Regions from separate parts of the Arthrobacter sp. TmtSoilC48 genome, predicted to be linked through region 2. Evidence: predicted binding sites of a transcription regulator. Region 2 holds the regulator's gene; each other region holds the start of a gene.
What was found. The regulator HrcA, encoded in region 2, represses chaperone genes, less so after heat shock. The targets are predictions, from matches to a motif close to TTNGCACTCGNNNNNNNCGAGTGCNAA.

Region 1: a site for HrcA is predicted at 2,414-2,440, ahead of groL (chaperonin GroEL). Genes of this name have one in related genera too.
Region 3: a site for HrcA is predicted at 2,777-2,803, ahead of AC6I97_RS09125 (FmdB family zinc ribbon protein). Genes of this name have one in related genera too.

What each region holds. Positions count from the first base shown of each region.
Region 1 covers NZ_AP046049.1:4,253,603-4,257,719, forward strand. Annotated here, with positions in the region: gene AC6I97_RS19570 (RNase H family protein) at 1-371, opposite strand, end outside; gene groL (chaperonin GroEL) at 569-2,194, opposite strand; gene AC6I97_RS19580 (cold-shock protein) at 2,508-2,711, opposite strand; gene AC6I97_RS19585 (LytR C-terminal domain-containing protein) at 2,901-3,521, opposite strand; gene AC6I97_RS19590 (DUF3263 domain-containing protein) at 3,570-3,905, opposite strand; gene AC6I97_RS19595 (uracil-DNA glycosylase) at 4,014-4,117, shown strand, end outside.
Region 2 covers NZ_AP046049.1:2,582,712-2,586,828, reverse strand. Annotated here, with positions in the region: gene AC6I97_RS12180 (16S rRNA (uracil(1498)-N(3))-methyltransferase) at 1-239, opposite strand, end outside; gene dnaJ (molecular chaperone DnaJ) at 242-1,369, opposite strand; gene hrcA (heat-inducible transcriptional repressor HrcA) at 1,420-2,427, opposite strand; gene AC6I97_RS12165 (DUF3097 domain-containing protein) at 2,606-3,469, shown strand; gene AC6I97_RS12160 (DUF4870 domain-containing protein) at 3,606-4,019, shown strand; gene hemW (radical SAM family heme chaperone HemW) at 4,050-4,117, opposite strand, start outside.
Region 3 covers NZ_AP046049.1:1,930,158-1,934,274, reverse strand. Annotated here, with positions in the region: gene AC6I97_RS09145 (hypothetical protein) at 1-284, opposite strand, end outside; gene AC6I97_RS09140 (GNAT family N-acetyltransferase) at 416-1,042, opposite strand; gene galU (UTP--glucose-1-phosphate uridylyltransferase GalU) at 1,048-1,980, opposite strand; gene AC6I97_RS09130 (5-formyltetrahydrofolate cyclo-ligase) at 2,093-2,707, shown strand; gene AC6I97_RS09125 (FmdB family zinc ribbon protein) at 2,864-3,136, shown strand; gene cpaB (Flp pilus assembly protein CpaB) at 3,205-3,996, shown strand; gene AC6I97_RS09115 (AAA family ATPase) at 4,057-4,117, opposite strand, start outside.

The sequences.
Region 1 (4,117 bases), 1.7 Mb from region 2:
TGTCCGGCGTGACCCTTGACCCATTCAAACGTGTATTTGCGCCCGACGATTGCTTGGTCGATGTCCTTGAGGAGGTCAACGTTCAGCACGGGCTTTCCGTCAGCCTTCCGCCAGCCCTTCCGCTTCCACCCGGGCATCCACTTGGTGATGCAGTTGATGACGTACTGGCTGTCGCAAAGGATCAGCAGTTCTTCCTGCGGTATGTGGGCCGTGGAACGGAACAGGTCCAGGACAGCCATGAGCTCGCCCATGTTGTTGGTGCCGTGTGGCCAACCTCCGGCGCGCCAACAGGAATCGTCAACGTACCAGGCCCAACCGGCCGGCCCGGGATTGCCGAGGGCAGAGCCATCGGCGGCAGCAATAATCGTCATGCCTTCAATCCTGCCAGACCGCACAGACACTGAAAGCGTGCTAGCGCCCAACTCAGTAGCAGCAGATGCCGTTTTGAACGCTGAAAAGGGCATCTGCTGCTACCTGCTTGGGCGCCGACGCAAACGACGGCGGCCCCCACCAAATGGTGAGGACCGCCGTCGTTTGCTCTAAAGCGTGACGCTACAGCTTAGGAGGCTTAGAAGCCGCCCATGCCGCCCATGTCGTCGCCACCGGCAGCCGGAGCGTTCTTCTCAGGCTTGTCGGCAACTACAGCCTCGGTGGTCAGGAACAGACCAGCGATGGAAGCAGCGTTCTGGAGAGCCGAGCGGGTGACCTTTACGGGGTCGTTGACGCCAGCAGCCAGCAGGTCTTCGTAGACACCCGTGGCAGCGTTCAGGCCGTGGCCGGAAGGCAGGCCGCGAACCTTGTCTGCAACAACGCCCGGCTCGAGGCCGGCGTTGAAGGCGATCTGCTTCAGCGGAGCATCGATGGCAACCTTGACGATGTTGGCACCGGTTGCTTCGTCACCCTGGAGGGTGAGGTTGGCGAATGCCTTGGCGCCAGCCTGGATGAGGGCAACGCCACCACCGGCAACGATGCCTTCTTCAACAGCAGCCTTGGCGTTGCGGACAGCGTCCTCAATGCGGTGCTTGCGTTCCTTGAGCTCAACCTCGGTTGCGGCACCGGCCTTGATGACTGCAACGCCGCCGGCCAGCTTGGCCAGGCGTTCCTGCAGCTTCTCGCGGTCGTAGTCGGAATCGGAGTTCTCGATCTCGGCGCGGATCTGGGCAACACGGCCTGCGATCTGGTCGGCGTCGCCGGCACCTTCAACGATGGTGGTCTCGTCCTTGGTAACGACAACCTTGCGGGCGGTACCGAGGAGATCGAGTCCAGCGTTCTCCAGCTTGAGGCCAACCTCTTCCGAGATGACCTGGCCACCGGTGAGGATGGCGATGTCGGCGAGCTGTGCCTTGCGGCGGTCACCGAAGCCCGGAGCCTTGACGGCAACAGACTTGAAGGTGCCACGAATCTTGTTGACGATCAGGGTGGCCAGGGCCTCGCCCTCGATGTCTTCAGCGATGATCAGCAGCGGCTTGTTGGACTGCATGACCTTCTCCAGGACCGTGACAAGTTCCTTCACGTTGGAGATCTTGGAGTTCACGATCAGGATGTACGGGTCTTCGAGGACCGTTTCCTGGCGCTCAGCGTCGGTGACGAAGTAAGCGGAGATGTAACCCTTGTCGAAGCGCATGCCTTCGGTGAGTTCGAGCTCCAGGCCGAAGGTGTTGGACTCTTCGACCGTGATGACGCCTTCCTTGCCCACCTTGTCCAGGGCCTCGGCAATGAGGCTGCCGATTTCCGGGTCGCCGGCGGAGATGGAAGCCGTAGCTGCGATCTCTTCCTTGGTCTCGATCTCCTTGGCGGAGGCGAGCAGCTCGGTGATGACGGCCTCGACGGCCTTCTCGATGCCGCGCTTCAGGGACAGGGGGTCGGCGCCGGCGGCAACGTTGCGCAGGCCTTCCTTGACCAGTGCCTGGGCGAGAACCGTAGCGGTGGTGGTACCGTCGCCAGCGACGTCATCCGTCTTCTTGGCAACTTCCTTGACCAGCTCAGCACCGATCTTCTCGTAAGGATCGTCCAGCTCGATCTCCTTGGCGATGGAAACACCATCGTTGGTGATCGTGGGGGCGCCCCACTTCTTTTCGAGGACGACGTTGCGTCCACGCGGGCCGAGGGTGACCTTGACGGCGTCGGCGAGGATGTTCAGGCCCCGCTCGAGGCCGCGGCGTGCCTCTTCATCAAATGCAATGATCTTGGCCATAACGGCGGTAGTCCTTTCGGGACAGTCGTTAAGAAGGAACCTGTCAGATAGGGTGCCCGCGACGGACGGTCCTTTGCTTGCGGCCTCTGTATGCCCCGCGCTCCGGACCTCACCCCACCAAGGTGTTTCTTGATCCTCCTGACGTTCCGGGAGCCATCTACTGCCGGCGTAAACCGGGCCGCAGTTAGCAGTCGAAGCGTAGGAGTGCTAAATCAATAATTAGCACTCGACCGGGGAGAGTGCAAGCAGAAGCGCCACTTTGCGCTATAAACAAAGGGGTTTCAGCCGTTAGCTGACGCGACGGCCGAGGGGACTATGCAACGCGGACACTTTCGGCCTGCGGACCCTTCTGACCTTCGCCTAATTCGAACTCCACCCGCTGGCCTTCCTCAAGAGCGCGGAAGCCTTCCATCTGAATCGCGGACCAGTGCACGAAGACGTCGTCGCCGGAGTCATCCACAGTGATGAATCCATACCCTTTTTCGGCATTGAACCATTTGACGGTTCCCAAAGCCATGATGCCCACACTTTCACAGTAGCCAAGACCGGTTGCCGGGATCTCCGGACCGGAATCAATCCACTGTAACCACAGTCACTCGCCGCGCGCTGCTGCGGAGGGGTCCACCATGACTTTTGTTATTGAGGCTTAACCGAGTTGCCACTTTCGAGGCTGGAACCCCGGGAAAATGCTCGAAGATCGGCGGAACTACTGGTAGCCAGGTCCCACAACAACAACCAGCGGCTGCTGGATTTCAGGAGATTCAACAACGGCGGAAATACCCAGGAGCTTGCCCAGCGCTTCTGCGTTCGCCTTCTGGCCGGGAACGTTGTAGAAGACCACGGAAGACTGTTGCGGCAGGCCTCCCCAGTTCCCCACAGTTCCCAGCGTCCAGCCATCGCCTTGGACCAGCCCTGCGACGCGGCTCGCAAGCCCGGCCGTCGCCGTGCCGTTGTAGACGGCAACTGCAACGGTTTTGTCCACCGGTGCAGCAGAAGGAGTTGCCGAGGCTTCGCCGGAAGGTGTGGTGCCCGGGCTCGGCTCACCGGAAGCGATGGGCGCGTTGCTTGATTCGGTAGGTGCAGCCGAAGGGGAAGTTTCACTCTGCTGGGGCGCCGGCGTCGAAACGCTTGCGGACGCACCGGGGGCAACCAGGCCAAGCCGCGGAAGTATAAGGAAAGCGACGAGTCCCAGCACCAGTGCGACGGCTCCGACGGTCAAGACCGGCCACAAATTGGGGCGGGCTGTCTCTTGGGCGTCACGGTGAACACCCTGCCGGGAGCTGTTCTGTGGGACCCGGTCGAATTCATCCTTGGCAAATTTGGTCATGGTGAAGCCTTGTCCTTGCTGGTTGCTGCTGACTATCAGCCGGGCGATTTACGCGTCGGACCCCAGGCGGCGCGCTGTCCGCGCACGTTGGCGCGACGTACGTAGTCTACGCAATCTCTTCACAAGCATGGGATCGTGGGCCAACGCATCTTCGGTATCGATAAGTGCGTTCAGGATCTGGTAGTAGTGGGTGGCGGAGAGATTGAAGAGCTCACGGATCGCCTGTTCCTTGGCGCCGGCGTACTTCCACCATTGCCGCTCCAAGGCCAACATTTGCTGATCACGGTCACTTAAAGGTGAGTCGCTGCGGGTCTCTGCCGCCAGGTCTTCAAGTGCCAAACCGGTAGACTGCGGCGCCATTGGTTCCGGTGCTGGTTCTGCCACGGCACACTCCTTGACGCTGGTTGGGGGAAAATGTCCTACACCCATGTTACGGGCGAATAACAACGCTGTCATTCGCACCGCCGATGCCATGGAGGGGACAATGACAGGGTGACTGGCGAGGATGCACTGTTTGACCTGGAACCTGCCGGCGTTGCCGATCCGGGCTTCGACGAGCTTGTTGACCGACCCCTGGAAGAGCTGATGGCCGCGGA
Region 2 (4,117 bases):
TCCGGCTGGTCCTCGAAAATCACACTGGATGCCATGACGGACAAACTTCCAGGGCCGGCCTCTGCCACCGTGCCTGTCAGGCGGGCTCCTGCGCCATCGGCAATGTCCACGGCCTCACCGACGGTGAGGCGCTTCACCGTCACGGCATGCCGGGCTTCCGCACCGTCGATGACGAACAACGCGCCCGGCTCAACACCGTCCAGGCTCCCGGCAGGCGTGAAGAAAACGGGGTTGCTCACCGCTACAGGTTACCGAGCTTGTCCCGCAGCTTGGCGAACATGCCGCCGCTGGCCACGAGTTTGCCTTCGCTGAACTGCTCGCCCCGCAACTTGGCAAGCTGCTGCAGAAGCTCTTCCTGTGCCGGATCCAGCTTGACCGGCGTCTCAACGTGCAGGTGCACCTTGAGATCGCCGCGACCGTAGCCCCTGAGGTGGGTAACACCCAAACCGCGAAGCGTGATGACCTCGCCGGACTGGGTGCCGGCCTTGACGTCGATCTCCTGGGGCCCGTCAAAGGTTTCCAGGCTCAGTTCCGTACCCAAAGCAGCGGCCGTCATCGGAACGCTCAGTGTTGCGTGCAGATCGTCGCCTTCACGGATATAGGTGGAGTCACTGTTGACGCGGATCTCTACGTAGAGGTCGCCGGCAGGTCCGCCTGCCGGTCCTGCTTCGCCTTGGCCGGAGAGCTGGATCCGCGTACCCGTGGCAACACCGGCAGGTACCTTGATGGTGAGGGACCGGCGGCTACGGATGCGGCCCTGGCCGTTGCACTCATTGCAGGGATCCTTGATGACGGTACCGAAGCCTTCGCAGGAACCACAGGGGGCCGTGGTCATGACCTGGCCCAGGATGGATCGAACGGCCCTCTGGACCTGGCCACTGCCGCCACAAATGTCACAACGCTCAGGGTGGGTGCCCGGCCGGCAGCAGCTGCCATCACACGTGGGGCAAACCACTGCCGTATCAACTTCGAGCTTCTTGTTGACACCGAACACGGCGTCTTTGAGGTCGATGCGGACGCTGATGAGTGCATCCTGGCCCCGACGCACACGGGAGGCTGGTCCCGCGTGTCCGCCGCCACCGCCGAAGAAGGTGTCGAAGATGTCCTGGAAGGCAAAGCCTTGGCCTGAGTAGCCGCCGCCAAAGCCGTTGTCAGTGCCATTCTCGTTGCCGGTGGCATCGTAGACGCGGCGCTTCTGGGGGTCGGACAGCACTTCGTAAGCATGCGTCACGGCTTTGAACTGCTCCGCGACATCCTCCCCGGGGTTGACGTCCGGGTGAAGCTTTCGCGCCAACTTGCGGTACGCCTTTTTGATCTCTTCCCCGGTGGCTTCCGGTGAGACTCCCAAAACGTCATAGTGGCTGCTCAAAGTCGGTATCTCTTCCTTGTTGTAAAACGGTTCTTACCTCGGGGCTGGCGTCAGCCGCCGAGAATGCGGGAAAGGTAGCGGGCCACGGCGCGCACGGCAGCCATGGTGGTGGGATAGTCCATCCGGGTTGGTCCAAGGATTCCGACCTTGGCTCCGGAGCCGTACCCCGTTGCCACGACCGAGGCCTCGGCCAGGCCATCGTAAGGATTCTCGCGTCCGATGCTGACTGTCACGCCGCGGGGATCATCCCCCATATCGGACAACAACCGGAGCATGACAACTTGTTCCTCAAGAGCTTCCAGCACTGGCCCGATACTCAACGGGAAATCCACATTGGAGCGGGCAAGGTTGGCTGTTCCGGCCATGACGATGCGCTCTTCACGGCTGGTGTCGCTCAAAGCCTGGAGACCATGGGCAAGATGCTGCGCGAGTGCGCGAAGGTCCGGCGGGCACAGCGCCACGACGGATGGCAGCACCTGCGGCAGCAGCGCCAGCTGGGTTCCCGCGATACTGCCAAGGAACCGGGAGCGCAGGGCCATCAAGGCCTCGTTGCTGACATCGGAGCCAGCCTCGATGACCTTCTGGCCAACGCTTCCTGTATCTGCGATGAGGACCACCAGAACCTGCTTGGGCGCCAGGAGGACAAATTCAACGTGACGGACAAGTGCGCGGTTGGAGTGCGGGTACTGTACGACGGCGACCTGGTTGGTCAGTTGCGACAGCAGCCTGACGGTGCGCTCAAGGATGTCATCGAGGTCGTCCGGCCCTTCCAGCAGCGAGTGGATGGCTCGACGCTCCGCGGCGGACAACGGCTTGACCTGCGAGATCCTGTCCACGAACAGCCGATAGCCCTTGTCCGTTGGGATCCGGCCGGCACTGGTGTGCGGCGCCGCGATCAGGCCCTCTTCTTCAAGTACGGCCATGTCGTTTCGGATGGTGGCGCTTGAAACGCCGAGATGGTGCCGCTCCACAAGTGCCTTGGATCCAACCGGCTCACGGGAATGCACATAATCCTCAACAATTGCGCGCAGTACTTCAAGCTTGCGTGGCTCACTCATTGCAACACCTCCTGACGACTGTCCCGGCCTGTGTAGGACCGATAGCTTTTCGGACCAATACTTAGCACTCAACATGCCCAAGTGCTAACAAGTCTAGTATGAGCCAGCACGTTGCTAGCATTGAAACCGCCCGCGGGAGTTATTCCCAGCACAACCAGCACAAAGGGGTATGAAGTCCTTGGCTTTCGATACGTGGGGCCCGCAGGATCTGTCCGCTCCTGCCCAACGCCAGCTCCCCGAGGTAGCCGTCCAGCGCGGGATGGTCCTTGAAGACGTCCAGTCCGGCTGGGTGGGCGAAGTCACCCGCGTGGAGAAATCGGGGGGAATGCACATCGTCTCCCTTGAGGACCGGCGTGGTAAAACCAAGTCCTTCCAGCTCGGATTCGGTTTCCTGCTTGAAGGACAGGCCATCCGCCTCATGCCACCGGCGGCAAAGGCTCCTGGTTCGACTCCTGGTTCATCTCTGCAGCCGGGTCGAACGGCATCCGGGTCCGTCAGGGTCCTGGGCCACCGTGCCCAGGTGGCCAAGGCGAGCCGTATTTGGGTGGAAGGCAAGCACGACGCCGAACTGGTGGAGAAAGTCTGGGGCGATGATCTCCGCATTGAGGGCATCGTCGTAGAGCCGCTGCACGGCGTGGACGACCTCAAGTCAGCGATCGCAGAGTTCTCACCCGGGCCCGGCCGCAGGCTTGGGATCCTGGTAGACCATCTGGTAGCGGGCTCAAAGGAATCACGCATCGCCGCAGAAGCCATGACGGTGCCCGGAGCCGCCGGAAACGTGCTGATCGTGGGCCATCCGTACGTAGACGTCTGGCAAGCGATCCGGCCAAAAGTGCTGGGTATTGAGCGGTGGCCGGACGTTCCACGCGGCACTGACTGGAAGACCGGAATATTGACCGCTTTCGGTTGGCCGCACGAAACCGCCGAAGACATTGGACTCGGCTGGCAGCGCCTGCTTGGTGCGGTCCGCACCTACGCCGATCTGGAAGCCTCGCTGCTGGGAAGGGTGGAGGAAGTCATCGATTTCCTCACCACTGCCTGACGGTCTTGTCCTGAATTTACGTTTCCTGAACGCACTTTTCCCGGGGACGTAACGGGGCGTTGGTCCCGGGATGACCCGGAACCCAGTATTCTGGGACAGCAACACTGCAGCATCTTTACAGCAAAGGGAAGACACCGTGGCAGAGAACGCTCCTGAAGAACCGGGCAGCGCCGCAGGCCAGCCCCACTACCATGGCGCGCCCGCAAACGCACTCCCACTGACGGCAAGCGAAGACCGCCAGTGGGCCACCCTTGCGCACTTCGGGGGAATTCTGGGATGCCTGCCCTCCCTGCTGATCTATCTGATCTTCCGTGATCGCGGGCCGTTTACGGCGCAGGAATCCAAGGAAGCCCTGAACTTCACGCTCCCTCCGACCATCGCAGCAGTCCTGGCGAATATCCTTGTTCTGCTTCCAGTGGTGGGAAATATCTTTGCAGTCATCGCCACGGGCATCTGGGTAGCACTTACGTGCTTCTCAGTCTCGGCTGGTATTCGTGTCAACCACGGGCAGCCCCACCGCTACAAGCTCAACCTGCGCTGGATTAAGTAGTCCCGGGCCTCCGCAGGATTCTTCCGACGGTTAGTCCGGCAGAATCCTGCGCACCACGGCGTCCGCCAGTAGCCGGCCTTTGAGCGTAAGAACCAGGC
Region 3 (4,117 bases), 650 kb from region 2:
GCCAGAGTGAGCCGGGCATAACGGATCGTAAAGGGAGTTGTGGGTGGCTGCCTGGCAGACGACTCAGCCACGCGGGATTCCTGGGGCGACGCCGGTGCTTTGCTGTGCATGGTCTCCATCGGTTTCTCCTGCCGGGGTGCCAAAGTCAGTACCACCCCTGCCTGCGTTTCGTCTGGTTCGTCGTCAAATGCCTCTGCTGAAACAGCGGCCGCCTGGACCTGCTGCCGTCTGTTCCGAAGAACGTAAGGAGCGACCCATACCATCCAAAGCGCGACAGTGACCACGAGTATCACTGAGCTGCTGAGAGGGAAGTCCACATTCAAAACCGTAGAAGCAAATCATCAGGGGCGGCGGCATTGCGGTCGGTGTGTCGCCGGCGAGTCCGCAAATGAATGGAGATACGGCTCAAAAGGGCCTATGACCTGCCCGTTCTTCCCCTGAGCCACCAGTCAAGGAGTCCCTGCGGAACTTCCTCCGACGTAAGCGCGAAAGACCGGTGATCCGCCCACTCGCCATTGATGTGCAAGTATCTCAGCCGGTAGCCCTCGTCCCTGAATCCGAGTTTTTCCACCACCCGAAGACTTGGCGCGTTCTCAGGCCGGATATTGATTTCCATCCTGTGCAGGCCAAGGGTCCGGAAGCAGTGGTCCGTAGCCATCGCAACTGCAGTTGGAGCGATACCGTGCCCGGCGCGTTCCTTATCAACCCAGTAGCCAAGGGTCGCCATCATTGCCGAACCCCACACGATGGATGAGACCGTCAACTGCCCCACAATTTGAGGATCACGGAAACCCTCGGTGCGCTCCGTGATGAGGAAGGGCAAAGCCGTGGCCTGCCGGGCTTGCGCATTCAGGGATGCCACCATTTGACGGTAACTGGGCAGGCGCCCACCCGGTGCGGGATTGGACGCCTCCCAAGGTGCAAGCCATTCACTGTTCCGCGAACGGACTTCAGACCACTCCCGCTTGTCGCGGTAACGGATTGGCCGGAGCACCAAGGCTCCGCTTTCCAGCGTTACCGGCCAGATCGCAGAGCCGTACACCGGTGTTATTTGGGAAGACCGGCAGTGAAGGTGGGCAGCCACTCGCGGAGCTCGGGGCCCAGGTCATCGCGTTCGCATGCCAACTCGATGCAGGCTTTCAAGTAGCTCAACTTGTCACCGGTGTCATAGCGGCGTCCACGGAAGACAACGCCATAAACGCCGTAGCCTTCGCCTTCCCCGGCAGCCAGAACTTCAAGGGCATCCGTCAGCTGGATCTCTCCGCCACGTCCGGGAGCGGTGTTTTCCAGGACGTCAAACACTGCCGGATGGAGAACGTAACGGCCGATCACCGCAAGGTTGGATGGAGCTTCCTCGGGGGACGGCTTTTCAACGAGCTGCTTGATGCGGACGTAGCCGTCCTCATCGCTATCCTCGACGTCGGCGCAACCATAGGCGCTGATCTTGGAAGGCTCAACTTCAATGAGGGCAACAACGGAACCGCCGGTTTTTTGCTGGACAGCGATCATTTCGCTCAGCAGGTCCTCACGGGGATCGATGAGGTCATCGCCCAGCAAGACCGCAAAAGGCTCATGCCCGACGTGCTGCTTTGCACGAAGGACTGCATGGCCGAGACCGTTGGGATCGCCCTGGCGGACATAGTGGATGTCACCCAGGTTGGTGGCGGACTGGATGGCTTCAAGCTTGGCAGTATCGCCCTTCTCTGCCAGCGTTGCTTCCAACGCCGGCACACGGTCAAAGTGATCTTCCAGGGCGCGCTTGCTGCGCCCGGTGATCATCAGGACGTCGTGCAGGCCAACCTTCACCGCTTCTTCGACGACGTACTGGATGGCTGGCTTGTCAACCACGGGCAGCATTTCCTTCGGCATCGCCTTTGTGGCGGGGAGGAACCTGGTACCAAGACCCGCTGCGGGGATGACGGCCTTACGGACAGCATTGTTATCGAGAGTCACCGGACTAATGTAACGGAAGGAATACATCAACGGGTAAACCCCCGCCGTGGCAAGACGCAGAAACAGCCCCTGAACTGGAGCGGATTTGCTGCTTTAGGCACACCACGGTGGCCCGCGGGAATCTCATGATCGGACAAAAATGGCATCCAAGGAAGACATCCGCAGCAGCCGACGCCTGTACAGGCGCAGCCTCACCAAGGAGCTTGTAGCCCAGGCCGGCGAATCAATTGCACGGCACGGCTTGGCCTGGGCCCGGAAAATTTCGGCCGGATCGCCCACGACCTTCGCCATCTACGTGGGCGTCTCCCACGAGCCCCCAACCATGCCCTTGATCGCAGGGCTCCACAACGCCGGCCACCAGGTCCTGCTTCCTGTCTGCGAGGCCGGCCGCCAGTTGAGCTGGGTGTACTGGACGCCGGAGACAGCCTTCGTCCGGTCCGACTACGCACCCATCGACGAACCCGAAGGCGAACGTTTGGACAGTGCTGTGGTGAGCTCTGTTGCGGGCATCTTCATGCCCGCCACGGCCGTCGACCGGGATGGCAACCGCATCGGACAGGGTGGCGGCTACTACGACCGGCTCCTCCAAGGCCTGGACAATTCCGGCGGGCGGCCACCCACCATTGCAGTGGTGTACGACGACGATGTGTTGCCTTCGGGAGCTATCCCCGCAGAGCCTTTTGACCGGCCGGTGCCGGAGGTGCTGACGCCCTCAGGAATCATCACGCTTGGCCGCGGGAGTGATCTCGATTGACCCATACGTGAAGTCCCGCATTTATATGCAGTTGGGAGATAGCGAACGAGCCGGATGCGGATGATAGAATTGGCACTCAGGCCCTGCGACTGCTAATGCGGAGATTCTCCGCCATGGCTCCGCAGGACCTGAACTTTGTCCTGAAGGAGGAACTCAGTGCCCACATACGCATACGCCTGCAAAGACTGTGACCATGCCTTTGACATCGTCCAGTCCTTTTCTGACAGCTCCCTGACGGAGTGCCCTGAATGCCAGGGCGCGCTCCGCAAGAAGTTCAACAGCGTCGGCGTTGTCTTCAAGGGCTCGGGCTTCTACCGCACGGATTCGCGCGATGCCAAGGGCAGCACCGTCTCCGCCGCGCCCTCCTCCCCGGCGACTCCGGCCCCTGCTGCCACGCCTGCACCGGCGGCCGCAGCCGCTGCCAGTTAGCCAGCACTTTTCCACATAGGGCACCCGGCCGCTGTTGGGTGGCCGGGCCCGGTGGCTAACGTGGCGTCATGCCACTAAAGACAACCACTTCCCCAGTCCCCCGCCGCGAACGCCCCAGTCCCCCTGTCCGGGGCCGTGATGGCCCCCGGAACAAGCCCACAACCACGGCTGGCCATTTCCTCCTCCGGAAGCAGGGGCCACATCGCCAGATCAGGCTGGGCCGCAGGCAGAGCCTCAAGTTCTGGGTAACCCGGAACCGTCGGCTGACAGTTGCACTGCTGCTCTGCCTCGCCACAGGCATTACTGTCCAACAGCTAACCCCTGCCTCTGAGCAGCGCGTCAGCATTCTCGTCGCTGCCCACGACCTCGCAGCAGGCACCAACCTCACCGAGTCAGACTTCACCAATGTTGGTGTGCCGCCGGACCTCGCAATTTCCGGAGCCCTCCTGGATCACGTTTCACTGGTGGGCCGCCAGCTCGCCTCGCCTTTGGCCAAAGGGCAGATTCCCACTGAATCCAATCTTCTGGGGCCGGGACTTCTCACAGGGGCACCCGTAGGCTCAGCTGCGGTCCCCCTTCGAATGGCTGACCCTTCATCCATCCAGCTGCTGTCCCCGGGACAGCTGGTGAATGTAGTACTTACCGCCGCCGGGACATATGACGAATCCCGGCAAACTGAAGTCCTTGCCGCCTCCGTCCCTGTCCTATGGACATCTGCCCAAGGGGGTAAACCCGGCCAATGGCTGGGAACCAGCGACACAGACGGGTTGGTGGTAGTGGCTGCAAATCCTCCACAAGCAGAAAAGCTTGCCGGCGCATCAACGCAAGGCAAGCTTTTCTTTGTTTTGGTCAATCCCTAGGTTCGGTCAATCCCAGCGTTTGGTCGATCTCTATTGCCGGGCCTGGATTCGATGACGCAATCAGCCCCAATGCGGTGGCTTCTGCTCTTTCAACCACTGCTCATGGTCATAGTTGCCTTCG